DNA from 4 places in the Bacillus cereus group sp. RP43 genome. Region 4 is predicted to be linked to each of the others. Evidence: riboswitches for the same ligand, from Rfam matches in the RefSeq annotation. Region 4 holds a riboswitch; each other region holds the start of a gene.

Region 1 (3,160 bases), 3.6 Mb from region 4:
ATAGAATGTTGCCACGGCTTCTTTTAAGCTTTCGTGTCCGCGAAATGGCGGATATTTATGATGAATGGTCTTTTCAGCAGCATCTTGTAAAGCTTTAACGATATGCTGCGGTGTTGGTTGATCTGGATTACCTTGACCTAGATTAATAACATCGTGACCAGCTGCAACGACTTTGTTAACTTTTGCAACAAGTGAAGCGAAAAATTGTGTCGGCAATGATGTTACTATCTCAGAAGGTTGAAATAATTTCATACTTTCCACCTCTTTTGAAAGTTGTTACAATTCTAGTGACAAATGATATAATCTTTCCAGTATTTTGTAAAGAAAAAAATGAGAATGGGGCTGAAAAAATGAAAGTCGCATGTATTCAAATGGATATTGTCTTTGGAGATGTAGAAAAAAATATTGAGAACGCTAAAAATAAAATAAGTGAAGCGATGAAGGAAAGACCAGATGTTATCGTCTTACCAGAACTATGGACAACAGGATATGATTTAACGAGACTTTCTGAAATTGCAGATAGAGAGGGAGTAGAAACGAAAGAAAAGTTGAAAGAATGGTCGAAACAATATGGTGTACATATTGTTGGTGGTTCCATTGCGAAGCAAACAGAGCAAGGTGTTACAAATACAATGTATGTTGTAAACAATGAAGGGAATCTAATCAATGAATATAGTAAAGTACATTTATTTCAGCTTATGGATGAACATAAATATTTAGTAGCTGGTAATGAGACAGGTGAATTTAAGCTAGATGATGTAGAGTGCGCTGGCACAATTTGCTATGATATTCGTTTTCCGGAGTGGATGCGTGTTCATACTGCTAAAGGTGCAAAAGTTTTATTTGTTGTAGCAGAATGGCCATTAGTACGTTTAGGGCATTGGCGTTTGCTTTTACAGGCGAGAGCAGTTGAAAATCAGTGTTATGTTGTAGCATGTAATAGGGCAGGAAAGGATCCGAATAATGAGTTTGCAGGTCATTCTTTAATTGTCGATCCGTGGGGTGAAGTTGTAGTAGAGGCAGATGAAGAGGAATCTATTTTATTTGGAGAGCTTAAATTCGAGAAAATTAAAGAGGTTCGCAAAGGAATTCCAGTTTTTGCAGATCGTCGTCCAGAATTATACAAATAAAATGTTGACAAGTGATTTTTATTCTTGGTATAGTCTTCATCATAAAGTTAAAGATTCTAAAAATTATAAAACTCTTATCAAGAGCAGGTGGAGGGATTTGGCCCGATGAAGCCCAGCAACCGACCGTAATACCATTGTGAAATGGGGCGTTTATGACGCCAAAAGGCACGGTGCTAATTCCAGCAGAAAGTAAACTTTCTGGCAGATAAGAGGGGAGAAGATAAACTTCAAACCTCTTTCTTTGTGGGAAGAGGTTTTTTTGTGCTAGAAAAACCTCTGAATTAAAAGGGGGAGAAGACGATGGGATATTATTCATTAACAGAAGTAACAGCTGTACACTACGCAAAAGAACATGGATACTTTGAAAAGAAAGCGAATGTAATCTGCCATGAAATTGGAGATGGCAATTTAAATTACGTATTCAAATTAGATGATGGAGAAAAGACGATTATATTAAAACAAGCACTTCCATATGCAAAAGTAGTTGGTGAGAGCTGGCCATTGTCAATAAAAAGAGCAACGATTGAAAGTAAAGCATTACAAATTTTCGCGAAGTATGTACCGGAATACGTTCCAGAAGTATACAGTCATGATGAGGAGTTGGCATTGACAGTAATAGAAGATTTATCAAGACTAACGATTACAAGAAAAGGATTAATAGACGGAGAAGAGTATCCTCTTTTATCCCAGCATATTGGTCGTTTTCTAGCACATGTTTTATTTTATACTTCAGATTTCGGTTTACAGTCAGAAGAGAAGAGGGTACTAGAGGGTACATTTGTAAACCCAGACCTTAGCAAAATTACAGAAGATTTAGTGTTTACAGATCCGTTTAGTCATTATGATACGAATGATTATGAACCAGAGCTACAACTAGTGGTTGATGAACTGTGGAGTGATAAAAATTTAAAATTAAAAGTAGCACAGTATAAGTATAAGTTTTTAACGAGAAAAGAAGCTCTCATACACGGAGATTTACATACTGGTAGTATATTTTCATCACCTTCTGAAACGAAAGTAATTGATCCAGAATTTGCAACGTACGGTCCATTTGGATTTGACATCGGTCAATTTATTGCAAATTTATTATTAAATGCTTTATCTAGAGAAGAAGAAGAGAGAAATGTACTATTTTTCCATATAGAGAAGACATGGAGTTATTTTGTAGAAGCTTTTACGAGGTTATGGATTGGAGAAGGTGTAGAAGCATATACGAAAGAAAAACAATGGTTACCGATTATTTTACAAAATATCTTTACTGATGCTGTCGGATTTGCTGGATGTGAACTTATTCGTAGAACAATTGGCTTAGCGCATGTAGCGGATTTAGATGAAATAGCAAATAAAGAAAAAAGAATTCAAGCTAAGAAGCAAGCGCTATACTTAGGAAAAGAACTAATAAAATATGAATCTAAGAGTGCTGATATTCAACTGTTTCGAACATTATTTCAACAGACAGTTGGAGGCGTAAAAGCATGAGTACAATTGTTACTGTTCCGAGATCTGTAAGTTGGAAAGGCGATGCCATTGCCGTATTAAACCAAACAAAACTACCGCATATTACTGAGTTTAAAACATTAACGACTATTGAAGAGGTATGGAAAAGCATTGTTATGTTAGAAGTACGCGGGGCACCTGCAATTGGAATTGTAGCTGCGTTTGGTTTGGCGCTTGCGGCAAAGAAATACGATGCTATAAATATCGATGAGTTTCAAAAGAAGTTTAATAGAGATTGTAACTATTTAGGGACATCACGCCCGACGGCAGTCAATTTATTTTGGGCAATCGATCGTATGAGAGAATCTATTCGAGAGGTTGCTACAATAAAAGAAGCGCAAAAAATATTAGAAGAAGAAGCGCTTCGTATTCAGCAAGAGGATGAAGCTGTGTGCCGAAATATTGGAGAACATGGTTTAACGTGTTTTAAAGACGGTGATAAAATTTTAACAATTTGTAATGCAGGGAGTATCGCAACTGCTAGATATGGTACTGCATTAGCACCGTTTTATATTGGGAAAGAGAAAGGTGTA
Region 2 (3,160 bases), 1.2 Mb from region 4:
CGCAGCAAATCCTGCCGCTGTTAACATTTGAGCACCATATGGAATTAACCCTTGTATACAGCATGAGAAAAGATCCAGTACACTCGCTGATTTACGCGGATCAATTTCATACTGATCCGCAATGTTTTTCGCAAGCGGACCTGTAAAAATGATAGAGATTGTATTATTTGCTGTACACATATTCGTCATACTCACTAAGCCAGCAATACCAAACTCTGCTCCTTTTTTCGAACGAATATTACGTGTTAAAAGATTCATTAAATATTGAATGCCACCATTATACTGGATAAGTTCAACCATACCACCGATTAAAATGGCAAGTAACACTAACTCCATCATACTGCCCATTCCAGTCGTTACACTTTTAAAGAAACTCTCTAACGTATAACTTCCATCTATAAGACCGATAACACCAGATAGTACCGTTCCACCAGTTAATACAATGAGTACATTCCAGCCAAGTAGTGCTGTAACAAGTACACCTGCGTATGGTAAAATCTTCACCCAATCAAATGTATGAGCTTTAATTTCTGTATCATTACCTAAAGTAATCATTACTAATAGTACAATTGTAATGACTGCAGCTGGCAATACAATTAAAAAATTCGTTTTAAACTTATCTTTCATTTCTGTTCCTTGCGAACGAACAGCAGCAATTGTCGTATCAGAAATAAATGATAAATTATCGCCAAACATCGCTCCGCCCACAACAGTAGCCATCGTAAGCGCAATTGAGATATCAGTTTGCCCACTAATACCTACAGCAATCGGTGCTAATGCAGCAATTGTTCCCATTGAAGTTCCCATCGCTAATGAAATAAATGCCCCTATAACAAAAATTCCAGCAACGATAAATCCTTGGGGTAAAATAGATAACGCTAAGTTAACAGTGGAATCAACTCCACCCATTCCTTTTGCCGTTTCAGAAAACGCCCCTGCAAGTACAAAAATCAGAACCATGATCATAATATCAGGGTTTCCTGCACCTTTAGCAAATCGTTCTACTTTCACATTAAAGCTTTCCTTACGATTCATCACTAAAGCAATTCCTACAGCAATTGAAATCGCTACAAGTATCGGCAATTTATAGAAATCACCTGTAATAATCCCAGAACCAATAAATAGCGCCAAAAATATTCCAAGTGGTAATAAAGCTAAACCATTTCCTCTCGTTTCTTTCAAAGTATCATCTCTCCCTAGTTTTCAACCTTTTCTAATGAATAACAAAAGACCTCTTCCAATGAGAAGAGGTCTTATACATCTATAAGAAACACTCTTCTCATCTTTCAAGCACATGCTTGCTGGATTTGGCACAGCACTCTGAAATCGAGTCCGCTGCCGAGGCATCGTAGGGCCAGTCCCTCCGCCTCTCTTTATAAGAAGGTTTCATATTTATTTTTTAATAATAATTTCTTTTCTAACTTTACTCGCTTACAAAACAAAAGTCAATTATTTTTTGTATAGATTTTTTTGGTAATTATACAAAAAGGTGAATAAACCAATCATTTTAACTTTTCGATTTCTTTATCCAATATTGAGATCCAATAAAATTCTCTATTTTTTATCGTCGCGATAATCCATTTTGTTGTATTCCATGCTAACTCATATTCTTCTTTTGTAACATCACCAGTTTTATAAGCATCCTCTAACTCGTCTTCATCCAGTACATAGATCTCACCGTTCGGTAACAATACCACATCTAAATATAAATCATCAAAATAAGGTAAACCACGATCGTCTATTTTAAATTCTTTTGTCACATCGATATAATATTGCACTAATTGTTTTTGATTGTCTAACATAGCTGTAATCGCAAAGTTATTTCCGTTTGTAAAATATTGCATCCATGTATACCCATCACCTGCAATGCAAAGCTCTTTACTATTGTATTCTTTATAACTAGGCTCTCTCACCTTTTTTATATCCAATATTCCTAACATACCTGCTTCAACTTGTTTTACTGTGTATGTCTTCTCTATTAATCGCTTCCACGTAGAACCATCACCGTACTTACGTTTCATAACTTTCTCTCCTCTTCTACATACAGAAAAGCTCTCACATAATATGTGAGAGCTTTTCAAATCATAATTAAGCCGCTTGACCCTTTTCAGATATCTCTTTTAAATAGGCTTGTCCTTTTTCAGCGTCATATTGACCTTCCCACTTAGACATAACTACAGCCGCTAAAGAGTTACCTACAACGTTAACTGCTGTACGAGCCATATCTAGAATACGGTCAATACCTGCAATAAACGCTAAACCTTCAGCTGGAATACCTACTGTACCAAGTGTTGCTAATAATACAACGAATGATACGCCCGGTACACCCGCGATACCTTTTGATGTAACCATTAATACAAGTAATAACGTAATTTGTTGTGTAATGGATAATTCAATACCGTACATTTGCGCTAAGAAAATTGCCGCAATTGCTTGATATAAAGTTGATCCATCTAAGTTAAATGAATAACCCGTTGGAATAACGAAAGATGTAATTGCTTTCGGACAACCGAATTTTTCCATTTTCTCCATAATTTTCGGTAAAACCGTTTCTGAACTTGCTGTAGAGTACGCTAAGATCAGCTCGTCTTTTAAAATTTTAAAGAATTGGAAAATGTTAATACCGAATATTTTCGCTGTAAGCCCTAATACAACTACAACGAAGAAGATCATTGCTCCGTATACTACAATGAGTAATTTCCCTAATGGAATTAATGAAGCTAATCCGAATGTAGAAACTGTAACACCAATTAATGCGAATACACCAAATGGTGCAAACTTCATAACTTGGTTCGTTACATAAAACATTGCATCTGCTACACCTTGGAAAAATTGTAGAACTGGTTTGCCACGCTCACCAATTGCTGCTACACCTAAACCAAATAATACTGAGAAGAAGATAATAGCAAGCATATCACCTTCAGCTAATGATTTCATAATGTTCGTCGGAACAATATTTACAAATGTATCCGCAAACGAATGACTTTGTACTTGCTCTGTCGTAGCTGTATATTTAGAAATATCTGTTTTTGTTAACTTATCCATATCAACGCCTTTTCCAGGTTGGAAAATGTTCGCTATTAATAGACCAACAACAATTGCAAGTGTTGTAATAATTTCAAAGTAAATAATTGTTTTTCCGCCTAGTCGACCTAACTTC
Region 3 (3,160 bases), 3.8 Mb from region 4:
CTTAATACAATATTTGTTGCACCAAACGTATTCGTTTCAATAATATCTGCACCAGCTTCAATGTAGACTTTATGAATATTTAAAATAACATCCGGTCTTGTTTTTACTAAATATTCATTACAACCTTCATATTCTTCTCCTCCAAAATCTTCCGCTGTTAAGTCTTCTTGCTGGATCATCGTTCCCATTGCACCATCTAATATTAAAATTTCATGTTGTAATCTCTCTTCTATTCGTTTCATCAATTAATACCTTCTTTCACTTCTTGCTTTTCTCTCACATATTTCACGAGATGTTCTGTAATTTCATATTTTAAAAACGGCGTAATAAGATAAATACCGTTAAAATATTTCATTGCCGCATCGATCAACTCTTGTGAAATACGAATTCCTTCCTCGATAGCAGCCTCTTTCGTTTCATGTCCATCCATTCTTTGCCTTATCTCTTCTGGAAGAGTAATACCCGGCACTTCAAAATGAAGAAAATCTGCATTCCGCTTACTTACTAACGGCATAATTCCAATAAAGATTGGTTGTTCCAAATGCTTTGTCGCTTCATATACTTCTTTAATTAAAGCTACATCATAAATCGGCTGAGTTAAGAAATATTCTGCTCCAGCATCTATTTTTCGTTCCATTCGTTTTACCGCTGCTTTTAAATGCCTTACATGAGGATTGAATGCCCCTCCGACAGAAAACCTTGTTGCTGGACCAATTGATTTCCCTAAAATAGAGCGACCGTCGTTCATCTCTTTAATCATTTTAATTAGCTCTATAGATGACAAATCATATACAGAAGTTGCACCTGGAAAATCACCAACGCGCGCTGGATCACCAGTTAAAGCTAGCACTTCCTCCATACCTAATGCTGATAATCCAAGCAAGTGAGACTGTAGTCCAATAACGTTATGGTCTCTACATGTTAAGTGCGTCAATACTGGAATATCATGCTTCGTTAATAATGCACCCATAGCCATATTCGAAACGCGAGGAGATGCTAATGAATTATCTGCTAGAGTAATAGTATCCGCTCCAGCCCTTTTCAGTGCTCTTGCCCCTTCAAAAAACCGCTGCGTGTCTAACGTTTTCGGTGGATCTAATTCCACTACAACTGTCGTTTGTTTCTTTGCCTTTTCTGCGAGAGTGACATGAGCTCTCGAACGCTTCTCCTGTGTATGGACCACTTTAGGCCGTGGAACCGTCTCCTTTACTATTACAGGTGCAATATTTGCAATAGCACGCTTCATACTTTCAATATGTTCTGGTGTTGTACCACAACAACCACCCAATAACCGAATACCTTGCTCAATAAATTTCGGTGTCATTTCTTCAAAATACGCTGGACTTCCCTCATATACGTAACGCCCTTCCACATAATTCGGGAGACCTGCATTTGGATATGCTGACAAGTAGCCATCTTGAGGAATCGATATCATTTTAAAAGCTTCCGTCATATGAAGTGGTCCTAGTTGACAGTTCAATCCAACAACATTTGCACCGTAATCTAAAAGCTGTTTTAATATTTCATTGACATCATTCCCATTTTGAGTCGTACCTGCCTCATGCAACGCTAACTGAGCAACAATCGGAATATTCGTTTGTTTACGCAATACTTTAACGGCATGTAATAATTCAAATTCATCATAAAAAGTTTCTAATAATAATCCATCAACCTGTTCTTCTAGTAGAGCACCTGCCTGCTCAAGTAACATAAATTCTCGCTCTATATCAGTCGTTGTAACAGCACCAATATGTTTCATACCTCCAATTGTCCCTAAAATTGCATTCCGCTCTGTTACTGATGCTTTCGCAATATTCACTGCCGCTCTATTAATTTGGACAACTTGATTTTCTAATCCATACATACGTAATTTCGCTTCATTTGCCCCATACGTATTCGTTTGAATAACATCCGCTCCAGCAGCTACATATTGTTTATGAATCGATATAATTAAGTCTGGATCAGACAAATTCAATTCTTCAAAACTACTTTGTAAACCATGCGAATGTAATAACGTTCCAACCGCACCATCACCTATTACAATTCCTTTTGATAATAAATCTAGTAATTTCACGAATCTCCCTCATTTCTATCAATATAAAAACCCCCTCTTCGCTTTGAAGAGGGGGACATAATTGTTCCTCCTCTTATTATGCAAAACACACGTTTTGCAGGTTTTAGCACCGTTTCAAACATTTAGTTTGAAGGTTGCCGGGTTTCACAGGGCCTTTCCCTCCACCGCTCTCAATAAGAGTTTGTCTTTATTATTTTATTTATGTAGCTAAAAGGAAATACGTTCCCCTTTTAACAATGTTTGTTAATTTTTTATAAATTTAGCACGCACTAAAATAAAAGTCAATGACACTTGCGGAAAAATAAAAATTATTTAAAATAAAGTTGCAATTCAGTTAACTTTTGTTGTAAAGTTAAAAACATAATAAAAATTTCATACGAACATTCTTATCTAGAGAGGTAGAGGGACTGGCCCTATGACGCCTCAGCAACCATTAACAATTTGTTAATAAGGTGCTAATTCCAGCAAATTGTCAAAGATTTGACAGATGAGAAGAAGACTCTATTCAATCCGAAAGCCTTCTTCTTAGAAGGCTTTTTTTATTTTATATTCAACTACTCGTTCAATTTAAAAAGGAGGAATTTTTACATGTCAACTATCGAAACAAAACTAGCACAAATCGGAAATCGTAGCGAAACTACAACAGGAACTGTTAATCCACCCGTTTATTTCTCAACCGCTTATCGTCACGAAGGACTTGGTAAATCTACCGGCTTTGACTATTCACGAACTGGAAATCCAACTCGTGGTCTTTTAGAACAGGCAATCGCAGACTTAGAATATGGCGAACAAGGTTATGCCTGCAGTTCAGGAATGGCAGCTGTTCTCCTTGTCCTTTCGTTATTCCGTTCTGGGGATGAACTTATTGTATCTGAAGATTTATATGGAGGAACGTATCGATTATTTTCTGAACATGAAAAAAAGTGGAATGTTCGATGTAGATACGTAAATACACAATCTATTAAACAAATTGAGCAAGCTATCACAACTGAAACGAAGGCTATTTTCATAGAAACTCCGACTAATCCATTAATGCAAGTTACTGATATTGCCACTGTCACAAGTGTAGCGAAAAGACACGGACTA
Region 4 (3,160 bases):
GTCGCAAGGATTAGTAACAGCTGCAATGTTTGCTTATATTTCTGGTTCACCGTTTGTGTTGCAAAATATATACGGGGCATCACCACAACAGTTTAGTTTGTTCTTTGCAATTAACGGTATTGGTATTATTATTGCTAGCCAAGTTACTGGCCGCTTAGCGGGGAAAGTTAATGAAAAAACTTTATTTGTTGTTGGTATTATTATTGCGGCTGTTGGCGGTCTATCGTTACTACTTACAATCGTACTTGGAATAGGGCTAATCGGTGTTTTATGCTCGCTATTCCTTGTTGTATCAAGTGTTGGGGTTGTATCAACAACCGGCTTCTCGTTAGCGATGAGAAATCAAAAACAAGCAGCAGGAACAGCGTCAGCTTTACTAGGTTTATTACAGTTCATTTCAGGAGCACTTGTAGCACCGCTAGTAGGTATTGGTGGAAGCAATACAGCACTTCCTATGGGTGTTGTTATAGCTCTTTGTGAAATTGGTGCTGTGTTATGTTATTTATTCATGGCAAAAAGAAGTGAAAAGCAGTTTGAACTGCAACAAAAACAAAATTTAGAGGCTTAACAAAAAAGAGCTGATTCAAACATTTCCCTGAATCAGCTCTTTTTTTCATTTCTTTGAAATAACTCATGCAAAAGTTATTTGCATAAAGTGACGATACTGTGACAAAAATGTTGGTATGTATATTAAGATATCGTCTTAAGTGTAAAAAGTAGGGCGTTCTCGGTATAATAACAAGTGGAGATAAAAGAAACTATAATTAGTAGTAGCTGTAGATAAAAGGAGAATTCGAGATGAAGAAGGTTTTGGGTATTGCTGTAATGGGAAGTATGATCCTTCTAGCAGGATGTAATGGAAATAAAGATACGAAAGAACCGAAAGAAAAGGTAGAGCAATCCACTGAGCAAACAGAAGAAATGAAAGAATACAGCGCAGTACATGAAAAATATGATACGAAAATAAATAAAGAAATTAATAAGGCGTTACAGTTATTTGAAGTGGCAAAAGAAAAGGGCGGTAAGGAAATAACGAATGCTACATATAAAGAAGATGTGCAAAAGGTAACAACGAGCATGTTAGAAGATATTGATAATATGCGTAAAGAAATTCGTGTTCCAAAGTCGAAAGAGCAAGAACATGAGGTATATGTTGGTTTCTTGAATGAATCGGAACAAGCGATGAAAAAATTACAGAAGTTAGCTAAAGAAGAAGATTCATCATTAATTCGTGATATAGAAATTAATTTTGCAACAGCATCGACATACTATAAACGTTTTCAGACAGAGGCCCAAAAATAACCTTGCGCATGCGCAAGGTTATTTTTTCTTCTTACCATCTCCGTCTTCATCCTCGGATACTAATACCTTCTGTTCTTCGTGAAATTCTGAAATTGTTTGTCCAGTAATATTATCGAATGGAGTATAAAAAGAAGTGATACGTTTCTTTTTAATGAAGAGTTTATAGAAGCCGATGATTACGAGTATGACAATTGTTAATGGCAATCCTATGGTGGCTAGGAGTAAGGGATCCATCTTATAACTCCTTTAAAATAATTAATTTTATCCCGCTATTTGCGGGCAGCCCGATTGGTGTGGGCTAATAATCAGTGAAGGATGGACAAAACTCCCGACTGATTAAAGTTTCACTTTATTATAAGTTAAAGTAGTGATTTTAAGAAATAATGCCACTGAAAACTGATTTTTCTAAATATATCCAATTAGATTGACTTTTCATTTTTTCAGAATTATAATTCAAAATATACAATTTGAACCAAATAATAATATAGCAATTTACTTATCCAGAGAGGTAGAGGGACTGGCCCTATGATACCTCAGCAGCGGGTTCTGTAATAGAACACCGTGCTAATTCCAGCAAGCAAGTCTTGAAAGATAAGTGATGGGCATAGTTTTATTAAGCCTTGATCTTATTTTTTAAGATCAAGGCTTTTTGTGTTTTAAGAAGTGGAGAAGGAGTAATGGGAACAAATATGTCAATAAAACAAAGTAAATTCATTTGTTTAGGGGGTTATTGAAGTGTATGTTATTAAAAAACTATCGGTTATGGTATTTACACTATGGGTTATTACGACAGTAACATTTTTAATTATGCATATTATTCCAGGGGATCCGTTTTCGTCAGATGCGAAAATCTTTCCTGAAGAAGTGATACAGAACATGAGAGCGAAGTATCACCTTGATGAACCGTTATGGAATCAGTATGTTGCTTATTTGGATGGGGTAGTTCATTTTGATTTTGGTGAATCTGTTCAATCGACGGGTCAAGGTGTATCGGAAATTATAACAACCGGTTTTGGACCGTCAGCAATTATTGGTCTACAAGCACTTGTTATTTCATTGTTAGTCGGAATTGCCGCAGGTACATTTGCCGCGCTATATCATGGGAAAGTGATTGATTATAGTGTGAGCTTGCTTGCGATTCTCGGTATTTCTATTCCTAGTTTTATTTTAGCTCCACTATTTATACAAGTATTTGCCATTCGATTTGAATTACTACCAGTGGCGTCTTGGGGAACCTTCGAGCATACTGTATTACCTTCCTTCGCATTAGCGCTCGGGCCAATCGCGGTTATCACAAGATTTGTTCGCTCTAATATGATTGAAGTGTTGCAGAGTGATTATATTAAGCTAGCGAGAGCGAAAGGTATACCAATTAAGAAAATCATTATAAGACATGCTCTTCGAAATGCAATTGTTCCGGTACTTACATTTGTTGGCCCATTAATGGCTGGACTTTTAACAGGAACTTTCGTTATTGAAAAAATCTTTTCAATTCCTGGTTTAGGAAAATATTTTGTAGATAGTATTTTTAACCGAGATTATCCGGTAATTATGGGAACAACCATTTTCTATAGTGCGCTATTAATTGTATGTATTTTTATTACAGATATCATTCATCGTATTGTTGATCCGCGCATTCGTTCTATTACGTAAGGAGGGGAATGTTTAAATGGAGGCTTATGAAATTAATGACCAGTTATTAACGAATGAAGAGAAAAAAGAATTAACGATAAATAAAGATCAGCAAACGATTAGCCGAAAGAAGGAAGTGTTTCGCAAGTTTATATCAAACCCTATAGCAGTTTTAGGGGCAGTGACGTTATTACTAATTATTGTTTTCTCGCTTATTGGCGAAAGT

The links. Region 4 has a riboswitch for S-adenosylmethionine ahead of QCI75_RS25750 (ABC transporter permease). Riboswitches for the same ligand answer to the same signal wherever they lie in the genome.
Positions count from the first base shown of each region.
Region 1: it holds a riboswitch for S-adenosylmethionine, as region 4 does, so the genes downstream of both, mtnK (S-methyl-5-thioribose kinase) here and QCI75_RS25750 (ABC transporter permease) in region 4, are expected to answer to the same signal.
Region 2: it holds a riboswitch for S-adenosylmethionine, as region 4 does, so the genes downstream of both, QCI75_RS19700 (Na+/H+ antiporter NhaC family protein) here and QCI75_RS25750 (ABC transporter permease) in region 4, are expected to answer to the same signal.
Region 3: it holds a riboswitch for S-adenosylmethionine, as region 4 does, so the genes downstream of both, QCI75_RS05965 (bifunctional homocysteine S-methyltransferase/methylenetetrahydrofolate reductase) here and QCI75_RS25750 (ABC transporter permease) in region 4, are expected to answer to the same signal.

Region 1 is NZ_JARVHQ010000001.1:1,349,201-1,352,360, forward strand. Features, by position in the region: gene QCI75_RS07165 (pyridoxal phosphate-dependent aminotransferase) at 1-252, opposite strand, end outside; gene QCI75_RS07170 (carbon-nitrogen family hydrolase) at 267-1,130, shown strand; SAM riboswitch class I at 1,202-1,342, shown strand; gene mtnK (S-methyl-5-thioribose kinase) at 1,431-2,609, shown strand; gene mtnA (S-methyl-5-thioribose-1-phosphate isomerase) at 2,606-3,160, shown strand, end outside.
Region 2 is NZ_JARVHQ010000001.1:3,783,540-3,786,699, forward strand. Features, by position in the region: gene QCI75_RS19700 (Na+/H+ antiporter NhaC family protein) at 1-1,182, opposite strand, end outside; SAM riboswitch class I at 1,277-1,382, opposite strand; gene QCI75_RS19705 (ribonuclease FAU-1 family protein) at 1,503-2,021, opposite strand; gene gltP (glutamate/aspartate:proton symporter GltP) at 2,089-3,160, opposite strand, start outside.
Region 3 is NZ_JARVHQ010000001.1:1,146,693-1,149,852, reverse strand. Features, by position in the region: gene metH (methionine synthase) at 1-242, opposite strand, end outside; gene QCI75_RS05965 (bifunctional homocysteine S-methyltransferase/methylenetetrahydrofolate reductase) at 242-2,074, opposite strand; SAM riboswitch class I at 2,145-2,254, opposite strand; SAM riboswitch class I at 2,458-2,568, shown strand; gene metI (cystathionine gamma-synthase/O-acetylhomoserine thiolyase) at 2,663-3,160, shown strand, end outside.
Region 4 is NZ_JARVHQ010000001.1:4,970,787-4,973,946, reverse strand. Features, by position in the region: gene QCI75_RS25765 (multidrug effflux MFS transporter) at 1-568, shown strand, start outside; gene QCI75_RS25760 (hypothetical protein) at 799-1,302, shown strand; gene QCI75_RS25755 (DUF3951 domain-containing protein) at 1,321-1,536, opposite strand; SAM riboswitch class I at 1,796-1,900, shown strand; gene QCI75_RS25750 (ABC transporter permease) at 2,038-2,955, shown strand; gene QCI75_RS25745 (ABC transporter permease) at 2,972-3,160, shown strand, end outside.